Methylovirgula sp. 4M-Z18: one gene and its partner. The protein of the gene in region 2 binds, or shares a complex with, the protein of the main gene of each other region. Links are inferred from orthologs where the notes say so. Each region holds a gene or a part of one and is shown on either strand. Other genes may lie near its edges. The genes, in order: V9T28_RS07330 and xseA.

Region 1 (6,215 bases), 1.8 Mb from region 2 along the record:
CAGGAATTGTCGGCGCGGCGGAACATCAGGAGCGTGCCGCCGTTCGGCGGCACTTCGGCCACCGGATTTTCCAGGCTGTCGCCGGAGCGCAGCAGGCGCAACCGGCCGCCTTCGGCTTCCCAGCCTTCGTTCATGTAGAGAAGAACTGTGATGATCTTGGTCGTCGAATCCGTATGGATGCCACCGTCCTTTTCGCGCACGAAGCCGCGCACCGTATACATGGTGGGCTTGTCGGTCAGGTCGATGTTGAACTTGCGCTCCACCGCATGGCGGAAGTCGGGGCCATTGAGCTCGTCCATCAGGGCCTTGAAATGGCCGGAGATGGTGAGGTCGCTCGGCGGATGCGAGCCTGCGCCGGGAACTTTCGGAAAATCGGCGCTCACCGCTTTGAATTGCTCGGGCTTGATGAAATTCTCAAGGATGAGGAAATCATAAGGGTCATGCTGCAACGGTGTTGCTTCGAGCTTTTCCATTTCGAGATATGTCATAACCATTCCTAAGTCTGGTTCATGCTTGCGCGCCGGCGCGGCGGCCGGGCAGGTTCGGATGGACCAATATACAAAATTCGTGCCGTATGACAAAGCATCGATGTTCCGTATATTTTCGCAAGCTGCCGACGCCGGAAGCTGCAAAATGTAGAGATGGCGCCGTAAATTGTCGGTTGTCTGTTTCGCCGGAGCCTTGTGGCCTCGGTTGCGCCGCTTGATTCAGGGCCCGCTCTTTGTCACAGGCTTAGGGCTAACACACAACGGGAGGTGTCCATCCATGCCGGCCGCTTTTTTAGACCGTCTCGCCAGCCTGATCGGCGCCCAGCATATCGTGACCGATGCGCAGGATATGGAGCCTTATCTCGTCGAGCGGCGCGGCCTATATCATGGCAAGGCGTTGGCGATTGCGCGGCCCGCCAATACCGCGGAGGTCGCGGCTGTCGTTGCCCTGTGCCATGAGACCGACACGGCGGTCGTGCCGCAGGGTGGCAACACCGGCCTCGTCGGCGGGCAGATCCCGGACACTTCGGGGCGGCAACTGATCCTTTCGCTCGCGCGGTTACGCGAGGTGCGCGAAGTCGATCTTGCCTCCAACACGATGGTGGTGGAGGCCGGCATGACCCTTGCCGAGGTTCAGCAGGCGGCCGAAAAAGCCGGACGGCTGTTTCCGCTCTCGCTCGCCTCCGAGGGCTCGTGCACGATCGGCGGCAATCTCGCGACCAATGCGGGCGGCACGGCGGTCATTGCTTATGGCAACACGCGCGAATTGGTGCTCGGCGTCGAAGCGGTGCTGAGCGACGGGCGCGTTCTTTCGTCGCTCAGCAAGCTCAAGAAGGACAATACGGGCTACGATCTGAAGGATCTCTTCGTTGGATCCGAGGGAACGCTTGGCGTCATCACGGCCGCCGTGCTGAAATTGTTCCCGCGCCCGCAATCCATCGAGACAGCCTTCGTCGGTCTTGCAGATCCCCATCATGCCTTGAAACTCCTGCAGCTTGCGCACGAGGAGGCCGGCAACGCGATCCACACTTTCGAACTTATCCCCCGCATCGGCATCGAATACGTGCTGCGCCACGTGGCGAGCGCGCGCGACCCACTGACTGAGCCGCACAAATGGTACGTGCTGCTGGAACTCACCGCCCAGCGGCGCGACGGTGTCGCCGACACGATGAATGCCGTGCTTGAGGCCGCGCTGGAGCAGGGGATCATCGAGGACGCGGCCTTGGCAGCGTCATTGGACCAGGCAAAGCAATTCTGGGCGCTGCGCGAGGACATGTCGGAAGTGCAGCGTCTCGAAGGCGGATCTATCAAGCATGACGTGTCAGTGCCGATCGCGAGCGTGCCGGATTTTATCGACGAGGCCTCAGCCGCGGTGCTCAAGGCGGTCCCCGGCGGCCGCCTCGTGCCATTCGGTCATCTGGGCGACGGCAATATCCATTTCAATCTGTCGCAACCCGTCGGCGCCGACAAACAAGCCTTCGTTGCGCGCTGGTATGAGATCAATGCAATCGTGCATGGCGTCGTGGCACGCTATCACGGCTCGATTTCGGCCGAGCACGGCATCGGTCAATTGAAACGCGATCTTCTGCCGGCGGTCAAAGATCCGACGGCGCTCGATGTGATGCGCGCGATCAAGAAAGCCCTGGATCCCAAGGGCATTATGAATCCGGGGAAGGTCTTGTAGCGTGCCGCGCCAGCCCGAGGGGCGCGACGCGTGACCATCATCGGAGCAGGAAATCGCGGATCGCCGCCGCGATCTCGACAGCGTGGGTCTCCAGCGCGAAATGTCCGGTGTCGAAGAAGCGCACGGTTGCGTCCGGCATATCCCGCTTGAAGGCTTCGGCGCCAGCCGGCAGGAAGAATGGGTCGTTCTTGCCCCACGTCGCCAGAAAGGGCGGCCGATGGGTGCGGAAATAGGTCTGAAAAGCGGGATAAAGCGCGACGTTGCTCTTGTAATCTCCCATCAGGTCAAGCTGCACCTCGGAGGCTTCAGGTCGCGCCAGATAAAAATTGTCGAGCGAGTAGCCGTCGGGTGAGACCGCCGCTGGATCGGCAACGCCGTGGGTATATTGCATGATGGTAGTCTCGGGTTTCAGGAAGGCCTTCAGGGCCTGGCGATTGGCCTCTGAGGCATCCCGCCAATAGGCGCGGATTGGGTTCCATCCATTGCCCAAGCCTTCCTCGTAGGCGTTGCCGTTCTGGGAAATGATCGCCGTGATCCGATCCGGGTGTTTGACCGCGAGACGGAAGCCTGTCGGTGCGCCATAGTCGAAGACATAGAGGGCGTAACGGTCGAACCCGATAATCTCGGTGAAGCGGTCGATCGTCGCCGCCATCCGGTCGAACGTGTAGCCGCTCCCAGGCATGTCGGACTTGCCGAAGCCCGGCAGGTCCGGGGCAACGATATGAAAATGGTCTGCCAACAGGGGGATGAGGTCGCGAAACATGTGGCCCGCGCTCGGAAATCCATGCAGCAGCAACAGTTTAGGAGCGCTTTGCGCGCCTGCTTCGCGATAAAAAATGTTGAAACCGTCCACGTTGGCAGTGCGATAGCTGATCGAGGTCATGTTGCGTCTCCTTTTTAACTTTTTGGTGATCACTAGACAGGTTATGGCCGCGAGGCGGCAGAAGGTTGTCGGCCGCACGTAGAAGAGCAAGGCGCGGCAAAGCGTTGAGCATTCTCATCGCTCGCCGCGGTTGCCCGGATGAAGGCGGGGCTCAGCCTGTGACGGCGTCGCCGATTGCGTCCCGTATAATGTCGACGACAATTGCTGGAGCGGTCACAAGAGGCGTGTGATCAACCGGGTGCGAGCGCGTGCGCGCTTTCATCCGCTTGGCCATGAAGTGCTGATTGCCAGCGGCGATCATGCGATCGTGCTCCGCCACCAGGAACCAAGCTGGGCGATCCTTCCACAGGGGACGCTCCATCGCGACCGTGATGCAAGCTGGTGATATCGGCCGCTGCACGGCAGCAAGCACCGCAAGCTCATCGGCACTTGCGTGCTGCGCGAATGCCGCACCGAACGCCTTGTGTGGCAGATAGATCAGTCCATGCTCGTCCGGTGCCAGCTTGGGAGCTTGCGGGTGAGGCTCGCCACGATAGAAGACATCGGCGACCGTTTCGCCTTCGTCCGGGGCCAGCGCCGCAATATAAACCAATTCCTTAATCTTTTCGTCTCGGACTGCGGCGATGACTGCGCCGGCATAGGCATGGCCAACGAGAACGACCGGCCCCGCCACGCGCTCCAGCGTACGATGGAGCGCGGCGACATCGTCCGCGAAAGACGTGAGTGGCAAGGGAGCGGCAACGACCGTGATGCCGCCTCTGGCAAGGCGCTCTATCACCTTGGCCCAACTCGACCCATCCGCCCACGCTCCATGAACGAGGACGACACTCGTGCGGCTCGATGACATCGGCGCTCTCCTATGAAGTTGGCTGAAAGGTGTAACCCATTTATTGTCTTTAATCAGGTTACTCATTCGAAGCGTAACTTGTCAATAGCTTTTGGAGAGGTTATTTGTTGCCGATGGTTCTGCGGGTCGCCGATATACGGATGGCGCTGCGACCAGAACAGGAGTTGTGATGACGAGCCGCCCTCCCGCGATCTTTGTCGGCGATGCGCCGGGCCTGGATTTTCTGAATTCGATCGCCACGCCGGTCGACACCGCAATCGACTGGATCGAAGACGGAGAGGGGCTGGTGAATTGGCTGGAGCAGGCGCGGCTCGTGCCCTCCGACGCGCTTACCGCCATTCGGGCGCAGGCGCTTCCCGGAGAACTCGACAGGGTGGCGGACCAGGCAAGAAGCCTGCGCGAATGGTTCAGGGGCTTTGTCGGAAAGCACAAGGGGCGACCGCTCGCGGGAAATGTTTTGGACGAATTGAAACCCCTGAATCGCCTGCTTGAACGCGACGAAGCTTTCAATCGGATTGCAAAGCGGAACGCAGACGGAAAGGCTTCGCTCGAGCTTCAAACCACGCGCAAGTGGCGCTCGCCTGAGGCGCTGCTGCTCCCGATCGGCGAGACATTGGCTCGTTTCGTGTGCACCGAGGATTTCTCGAACGTGAAGGCTTGCGAAGGCGTCGCCTGCACGCTTCTATTTGCCGATCACACGCGCGGCCACAGGCGGCGGTGGTGCAGCATGGCTCTGTGCGGGAATCGCGCCAAGCAGACCGCCCATCGGGAGCGCCTCAAGGGGCGTTAATGACAGCGTAAAATGCCGCCTCCGCTCCACCCGACTTTCCTTTTTCCGACGTCGCCGTCGCGCAATCTATCGAAGGCCCTTTGCGTGATCATGCTGCGCCTGCATGACAATGCAATCACCCCACGTCGAGCGGCTCCGTTCCCTTCGGTTTGCCATCCGGGCCGAGCGTGATCTTCTCGATTCGCATTTCGGCGCTTTTCAGCAATTGGTCGCAATGTTTCTTCAGGGCCTCGCCGCGCTCGTAGGCGGTGATCGACTCCTCAAGCGGAATATCGCCGCGCTCGAGGCGCGAGACGATGCTTTCGAGTTCCGCCATGGCCTGTTCGAATTTCAGGCTGGCGATGTCATTGGCGGGCTTTGCGGTCATGGGAGTTCCGATTTTAAGATTCGGCGCCCCTTATATCACTATTTTCCGGCTCAGGCCTTTTTCCACGGCCTGACGCCGGAGACGTCCCAGTTCCCCGCCTTGTCTCGGCAGCCAAGTCCTTGCAATTGCTGCTCTGTTTCCGGCGTTGTGACGTCGGCGATGAAGGCGCGGCAGATCTTGTCGTCGCGCGGGTAGGCGAGGGCGACCGGCGTGAACGAGCCCTTCACCTTGCTTTCCGGGTTGTCCCAATGCACCGCGGCGCCGTTCCCTTGCGGGTCGAGGGCTACGCTCATCGCCGCATAGGCGCGGCGCCAGTCCTCCTCGTTCAGGACATGGCTCAACGGTGAGGCCGGTTTTTGAATGGAGCCCGTTACGTCGTCTTTGTCCTCGGAAGAAAACCCGGCAACCGGAATCGAAACAGAACAGCTGACTAAACAAGCGCAAAAGCCGAGCCCGGCCAGTAATTTGGCCGCTCGGCGCGCCGCGACGGCGCGTATCGCAGGAGAAAATACCTGTGCGGTCAATGGAGCAATCCTATATACTTCACCCGCGTGTCCTTCAGCGCGCGGGCGACGTTACACAACGGTAAGGATTAGACCTTGAACGAGTTAAAGAGCGGTGACTTTACCGAGGTGCAGAACCCCTTTGATCTGTTCGAATCCTGGTTTGCCGAGGCCAGACTCAGCGAACCGAACGATCCGGAAGCGATGGCTTTGGCGACAGCCGGCATTGATGGCCTGCCCGACGTGCGCATGGTGCTGTTGAAGGCGCATGATTCGCAAGGGTTTGTTTTTTATACAAATTCCGAAAGTGCCAAAGGCCATGAATTGGCCGAGAACATGCAGGCCGCATTGCTGTTCCATTGGAAGAGCTTGCGCCGCCAGGTGCGGGTGCGCGGCATTGTGGAAAAAGTAACCACATCCGAATCTGACGCTTACTTTGAGAGTCGCCCGCGCGATTCACGGATCGGTGCCTGGGCCAGCCAGCAATCGCGGCCGCTCGAGAGCCGTTTCGCTCTGGAAAAGGCGGTGGCGAAATATGCCGCCAAATATGCAATTGGCGCCGTGCCGCGGCCGGAATACTGGATTGGGTACCGCGTGAAGCCGCTCTACCTTGAATTCTGGAAGAACGGTGCCTTCCGCCTCCATGATCGGGC
Region 2 (6,404 bases):
ATCTCTCCCTGGAATGAGTGCGGGCAGCTCTGCGCCGGTATCCTGTGCCAGCCTAATATGAAATTGCGCGCGGGGGCAAATCGCGGAGGGCATGGAAGCTTTGATCTATAAGAAGGCCGCAATGTAGTTCCGAACGCGATCCACAGCCGCTGGGGAAATTTGCCCGCAACGATTGTGCGCGTCCTTCTCCCATAGGGAGAAGGTGGCACGCAAAGCGTGACGGATGAGGGGACTCGGAATCATCATTGGCTGGAGTCTTGCTTTGGCTACTCTCGCGAGAAGGTCCCCTCATCCGTCTTGCTTCGCAAGCCACCTTCTCCCTCTGGGAGAAGGAGTCGCGCGCAATCATCGCGGACATTTTTCCAAAAAGTCATGGATCCGAGCCAAGCGCGGCCAGTCTTAGCTCTCGCTCTGTCCCTGCGCACGCACCACAATAACGGTACACGGCGCTTCGGCCACAACCTGCGCGGAAACGCTGCCGAGATAGCGGCGCAAGGTCGAGGAACCGCGTGCGCCGATGATGATCTGATCGACATGATTGGTCTTGGCGAAATCGATAATGGCCGCCGCCGGATCCGGCGCCTCCAAGACATGAAACGTGATCCGCGCCGTGTCGAGTTTCAACGGCTGCGCCCAGCCTTTGAGCGCGACGAGCCGGGTGACGTGAAGGTTGCGGCCCTGTTCGTCGATCACATAGTCGATGCCGATGCGATGGGTGCGCAGAATATTGATGCAGGCAAGCCGCGCGAGCGGCATGGTTTTCACGAGCCGTGCCGCCATGGCGCGAATGGCCTCGGCCAAAGGCTCCATGCCGGGCGATAAATCGACGGCCGTGAGGATGATCGGTGCCGATTGTGCGGGCGACTCGATCGAGAGCGGTTCCTTCGGCTCCCAGCCCATGGCTTTCACCCGGCGCTGCCAGCGCGTGATAAAACCGCTGCGCGCCAAGCGTTCTGCCCGCGTCGTCAGTTGCAATTGATCGGGATGCGACAGGTCGAATGCGATCTGCGCCGCGTTCTGATAGCGGTCATCGGCCTCGATTTCGAGGCAATGCAGAATGACCTCTTGCAGATAGGGCGGAACGTCCTTTTTCAGGGCGCGCGGCGGCGCCGGATCGTGCCACAGCCGCCGCCGCAAGGCGCCGCTGCCTTGCGGGTTGCCGAAGGGCCGCGTGCCGGTGGCGAAAAAGTAGAGCAGAACGCCGAGCGCAAAAATATCGCTGCGCGGATCGCTGCGCACATGCGCCAGTTGCTCCGGCGCGATATACGGGCCGGTGCCCATCGGCAGCCGGAATTCCTCTTGCAGCAGATCGGGCAGGTCGTGGTGCCGCGACAAACCAAAATCGATGAAAACCACTTCGCCGCTGGGGCGCAGCATGATGTTGGACGGCTTCAAATCGAGATGCTGTACGCGCTGGCGATGCAGATCGGACAGCGCTGTCGCGATACGCACGCCGATGTCCGTGACCTCAGCGACGGGCAGTGGCACATGCGCGAGCTTGGGCAGCAGCGAAGGGCCTTCGATGCGCTCCATCACGAGATAAGGCTGGGCGGTGAAATCGCCTTGCGCTACGAAACGCGGCACATGCGCGCCTTGCAAATGCGGCAGGATCATCTGCTCCATTTCGAAACCGACGATGCTGGTCGCGTCGTCGCCGTCGGCAATGATCGGCACTTTCATGATGATCGGAAAGTCGATGTCGTCGCGCGAAACGCTCCAGACGCTGGCCATGCCGCCTTGATGCAATTTTTTGCCGATGCGGAAGCCGTCGATCTCGGCGCCGGTTTCGAGTTGATAGGGACGCATCGCGTCAACGCCCGATAAAGAGGCGCGCGCTCAAGATCGCCGGCAGGCCAGCGCGGCGGATTTTTTCCGCCGCCGTCTCGATGTCGTAAGGGACGCGGCGGAACGTCAGGAGCTTTTTCGCATCGTCGAACAGGCCGTAAGCGGCGCCGGGGTTTTCGTCGCGCGGCTGGCCGACCGCGCCCATGACGGCGAGCCACTTGCGGTTGCCCGCAAGCGGGATCGGCACGCTGCCTTTCGGCGTGAAGCTGCAGGGCAGCTTGCGCGGCGCCATCGTGTAGAGTTGCGGGCGATGCACGTGGCCGCAGAACGTGACGGTCGCGTCGGTCGCATTCAGGCTGATCTCCGCCTCGCGCTGCGACATCACATAATGCCATTCCTCTGGTGCGGACGCATCCGCATGCACATAGAGCACGTCCTTCACGCGGTGCTGCACCGGCAAGGCTTTGAGAAACGCGCGCTGCTCGCGGTCCAGATGTGCGCGGGTCCAATCGATGGCGGCGCGGGCGTGCTCGTTCATGCCGTACCCGCCCTCATCGACGGCCGCATCATGATTGCCGAGGATGGCGAGCGCGCCCTCCCCAACCATCTGCGCGGCTTGATCAACGATATAGGACGGATCGGCGCCATAGCCGACGAGATCGCCGAGAAAGGCGAAGTGATCCGCGCCTTGCGTATAAGCATCATCAAGGCATGCGTCGAAGGCTTCCCGGTTGCCATGGATGTCTGCGAGGAGGGCGATGAGCATGCGTGGTCGTGGCGCGATTTCGTTTTGCGGTAGCACACCACGCTTGGCAGGCTAAAGCAAGCGTGGCAAGAAGGGGTTCAAAACAGCGATCCCTGCTCGCGTTCAGTCTTCGCTTTGTGCGGGCGTCCTTTTCCACCCGCCACTGCGCTCACCCGGCCGTCGGCGAATTGCACGTTGAAGCGGGCGCCGTCGCTCAAGGTTTTCGCGCTCGTCACCGGGTTTTCCTCGGCATCGCGCACCACCGCATAACCGCGCTTCAGCACGTCGCGCCAATCGTAGGAGGCGAGCAGCTTCATCGTGTGGTCGAGCTGCGTCTGCCGGCGCTGCAGCGCGGTGCGGAAGGCGTTGTGCAGGCGGCCCTGCACGGAGTCGAGCCGCTGCCTGCGGTTGCCGATTTCGAGGCTCGCCCGCGCGGTCCGGGCCTGCAGGGCGGTCACGAGCCTCGCGGCGAGCGTGGCGAGCCGCTCCTGGCGCTGCTGCAAGGTGAGGCGCGGCGCCCGCTCCAGGCGCAGCACGAGGCCGTCCATATGCGCCCGTGCCCGCGCCATGCGGACCTGCGGCGATTGACCGGCGAGGCGTCCGCCTACCCGCTGCAGTAGCAGGGCACGCTTGTCGAGCCCGCCGCGCAGGGCGTGGCCGAGCTTCGAGGTCGCGGCATCCAGCCGCTGGCGCGGCAGGGCGACGATCTCGTCGCCGGAGGGCAGGGCGCGCGCGGTGGCCCGCAGGTCGCTCTTGAGCCGGTCGAGGCGCCGCAGCATCGCGCCGTCGTGCCGGCGCGACAGATCGGCAAGCTGGGTGAGGAGTTCCGCCCGCACCGGCACGCACATTTCCGCGGCGCCGGTCGGGGTCGGGGCGCGCAGGTCGGCGGCATGGTCGATCAAGGTCCAGTCGGTCTCGTGGCCGACCGCCGAAATCAACGGAATGTCGCTCGCCGCGGCCGCGCGTGCCACGGCCTCGTCGTTGAAGCCCCACAGATCCTCAAGCGAGCCGCCGCCGCGCGCCACGATGATCACGTCGGGGCGGCGGATGTTGCCGGCCGCGGGCAGGGCGTTGAAGCCCTGAATCGCGGCAGCCACTTCCTGGGCGCTGCCCTCGCCCTGGACCCGCACCGGCCAGACCAGGACGTGGCGCGGAAAGCGGTCCTGGATGCGGTGAATGATGTCGCGGATGACGGCGCCGGTCGGCGAAGTGACGACGCCGATCACCTCCGGCAGATAGGGGATCGGCCGCTTGCGGGCCGTATCGAACAGGCCCTCGGCGGCGAGCTTCTTGCGCCGCTCCTCCAACAGTGCCATGAGCGCGCCGACGCCGGCGGGTTCGATCTGCTCGACGATGATCTGGTAGGAGGATTTGCCGGGAAAGGTCGTGATCTTGCCGGACGCGATGACCTCCATCCCGTCCTCCGGCCGCACGCGCATCCGGCCGAACACGCCTTTCCAGATCACCGCGTCGATCTTCGCACTCGCGTCCTTGATCGAGAAATAGACGTGCCCGGACGAATGCGGGCCGCGATAGCCGGAAATTTCACCGCGCACCCGCACGAAGCCGAATTCGTTCTCGATCGTGCGCTTCAGCGCGCCGGAGAGTTCGGAGACGGAATATTCCGCGACATTGGATTTCGGTGCATCGGTCATGTCGGCAGAATGAATGATTCTGAAGGGTATAGCCAGCGCTCAAAAAAACGGCGCCCGAAGGCGCCGTTTGAGTGCGGGGAGTGTCAGAGGGGGCTGACGTTCAAGAAGATGCCAGCTTCGCCCCTTGTCGGCTGTGCGGTGGCACACATCACGCAGCTTGCGCCGCCTTGGGCGTCACTTCGGCGGTGTAATCCTCGATCAGTGTGCGCGAGATATTGCCCGGCGTGAATGTATACGGGCCGATCTCGGAGACGGGCGTCACTTCCGCGCCTGTGCCGCAGATGAAGCATTCGTTAAAGCTCGCCAGTTCCTCCGGCATGATGCGGCGCTCGATAACATCGATGCCGCGGCGCTTGGCGAGATCGATCACCGTCTGACGGGTAATGCCGTTCAGGAAGCAATCGGCGATCGGCGTGTGCACGACGCCGTCCTTCGTGAAGAAGATGTTGGCGCCGGTGCATTCGGCGACGCGGCCCTGCCAGTCGAGCATCATCGCATCGGCATAGCCTTTGCGCTCGGCGATGTGTTTGGAGATCGTGCAGATCATATAGAGGCCGGCGGCCTTCGAATGGCACGGCGCGGTCTTCGGATCGGGGCGGCGGTAGTCGGCGATGTCGAGGCGGATGCCCTTCATCTTTTGCGCGATGTCGAACATCGACGGCCAATCCCAGGTGCAGATCGCCACGTGAATGGTCGCATTCTGCGCGGCGACCGCCATCATCTCGCTGCCGCGCCAGGCGACGGGGCGAACATAGCAGCTCTCGAAGCCGTTGGTCTTCACGACCAAGGCTTTCGCGGCATCGAGTTCCTCGATCGTGTAGGGAATTTTGAAATCGAGCAATTCGGCCGAACGGTGGAAGCGCTCGGAATGTTCGCGCGACTTGAAGATCACGCCGCCATAGGCGCGCTCGCCCTCGAACACCGAAGAGCCATAATGCAGGCCGTGGCTGAGCACATGCAGCTTGGCCTCCTGCCAGGGTACGAGCTTGCCATCCAGCCAGATCACGCCGTCACGTTTATCAAAAGGCAGAATGGACATAGGGGGCTCCTTGGAAGATCTGTGAAGACGCCGGCGAGTTTCAGGTTCCTTTGTTTCGTCCAGCGTGCTTGACGAGTAACAATTGGCATGAAATATGTCAATATGGCTGACGTATAGGAGCCATGCGCGATTCCTGGGCACCGGGCGGCGCGCGGCATGGAGCGATCGATGGACGGAGTACGGCAAAAGAATTCGTCGCGGGGAGGGCCGGCTCCCCTGCCGGTCCAGACGGCGCCGATCTACGATCTGATCGAATTGTTCTTTTTTGCCTATCGCGATTTTGTCGGCGACGCCGACCGGCTGCTCGAGGCCTATAAGTTCGGGCGCGCCCATCACCGCGTGCTGCATTTCGTCAACCGGCAGCCGGGTCTGACCATCGCCGAACTGCTCGACATTTTGAAAATCACCAAGCAGAGCCTCAACCGGGTGCTCAAGGAACTGCTCGACCATGCCTATGTCGAGCAGCGCGCCGGGGCGACCGACCGGCGCCAGCGCCTCCTCTTTCTGACGCCCCAAGGGCAGAAGCTCGCCCTCGATTTGGCGCAATTGCAGTCCACCCGTTTTGCCCGCGCGATGGAGGAAATGGGGCCGCAGGCCCGCGGCGCCGTCATCAATTTCCTGTTGGGGATGATCGACCCGCACGAGCGCACCAAGGTCGCGGGATTGGTTTGGGGGGCGGGAACGCAGGAAGAGTAGCGAAGCACGCGCTGTGCGGTGTAGTTTTGCCGTTGCCACGCCCGTTGCATTCGCCTTGAAACGCATTGAGGGATATATGAGCGCCGACGCATCCGCCCTTCCGCCGCTGGCCGACGATGCCGCCCATTTGCTGATTGTCGATGACGACACGCGCATCCGCGAATTGCTGTCGCGCGTGATGATGAAGAATGGCTATCGCGTCACCACCGCGGCCGATACGGCAGAGGCGCGTACCGCGCTCAAGAATCTGGCCTTCGACCTGATCGTGCTCGACGTCATGATGCCGGGCGAGAACGGCCTCGACTTCGTCGCCGCCTTGCGCGCCGGCGCGACGGGCTTGAGCGCGCCCGATGTGCCGGTGCTGATGCTGACCGCGCGCGCCGAGCCGAGCGACCGGGTGAGCGGCCTCGAGCGCGGCGTCGACGATTATCTCACCAAGCCCTTCGACCCGCGCGAATTGGTGCTGCGCATCGCCTCGATCCTG

What was found.
Region 1: the proteins of xseA (region 2) and V9T28_RS07330 are in contact, whole or in part, in a cryo-EM structure (PDB 8TXR), measured with the Escherichia coli proteins. The link is inferred for Methylovirgula sp. 4M-Z18 from one-to-one orthologs.

What each region holds. Positions count from the first base shown.
Region 1 is NZ_CP149574.1:1,605,865-1,612,079, forward strand. Bases 3,434-6,215 are described here. They hold V9T28_RS07330 (exodeoxyribonuclease VII small subunit), read right to left. Parts: upstream 5,060-6,215; coding sequence 4,808-5,059; downstream 3,434-4,807. Other genes in these bases: V9T28_RS07320 (alpha/beta fold hydrolase), read right to left, coding at 3,434-3,902; V9T28_RS07325 (CGNR zinc finger domain-containing protein), read left to right, coding at 4,072-4,692; V9T28_RS07335 (RT0821/Lpp0805 family surface protein), read right to left, coding at 5,110-5,583; pdxH (pyridoxamine 5'-phosphate oxidase), read left to right, coding at 5,659-6,215. Also shown: V9T28_RS07305 (2OG-Fe(II) oxygenase family protein), read right to left, coding at 1-488; V9T28_RS07310 (FAD-binding oxidoreductase), read left to right, coding at 766-2,172; V9T28_RS07315 (alpha/beta fold hydrolase), read right to left, coding at 2,210-3,055; more of V9T28_RS07320, read right to left, coding at 3,207-3,433. UniProt on the Escherichia coli protein: Bidirectionally degrades single-stranded DNA into large acid-insoluble oligonucleotides, which are then degraded further into small acid-soluble oligonucleotides.
Region 2 is NZ_CP149574.1:3,432,566-3,438,969, reverse strand. What follows is about bases 1,908-4,878. They hold xseA (exodeoxyribonuclease VII large subunit), read right to left. Parts: upstream 4,186-4,878; coding sequence 2,629-4,185; downstream 1,908-2,628. Other genes in these bases: V9T28_RS15965 (branched-chain amino acid aminotransferase), read right to left, coding at 4,334-4,878; V9T28_RS15975 (metallophosphoesterase family protein), read right to left, coding at 1,908-2,551. In the rest of the region: V9T28_RS15980 (serine/threonine protein kinase), read right to left, coding at 400-1,806; more of V9T28_RS15975, read right to left, coding at 1,811-1,907; more of V9T28_RS15965, read right to left, coding at 4,879-5,224; V9T28_RS15960 (MarR family winged helix-turn-helix transcriptional regulator), read left to right, coding at 5,393-5,920; V9T28_RS15955 (response regulator), read left to right, coding at 5,997-6,404. UniProt on the Escherichia coli protein: Bidirectionally degrades single-stranded DNA into large acid-insoluble oligonucleotides, which are then degraded further into small acid-soluble oligonucleotides.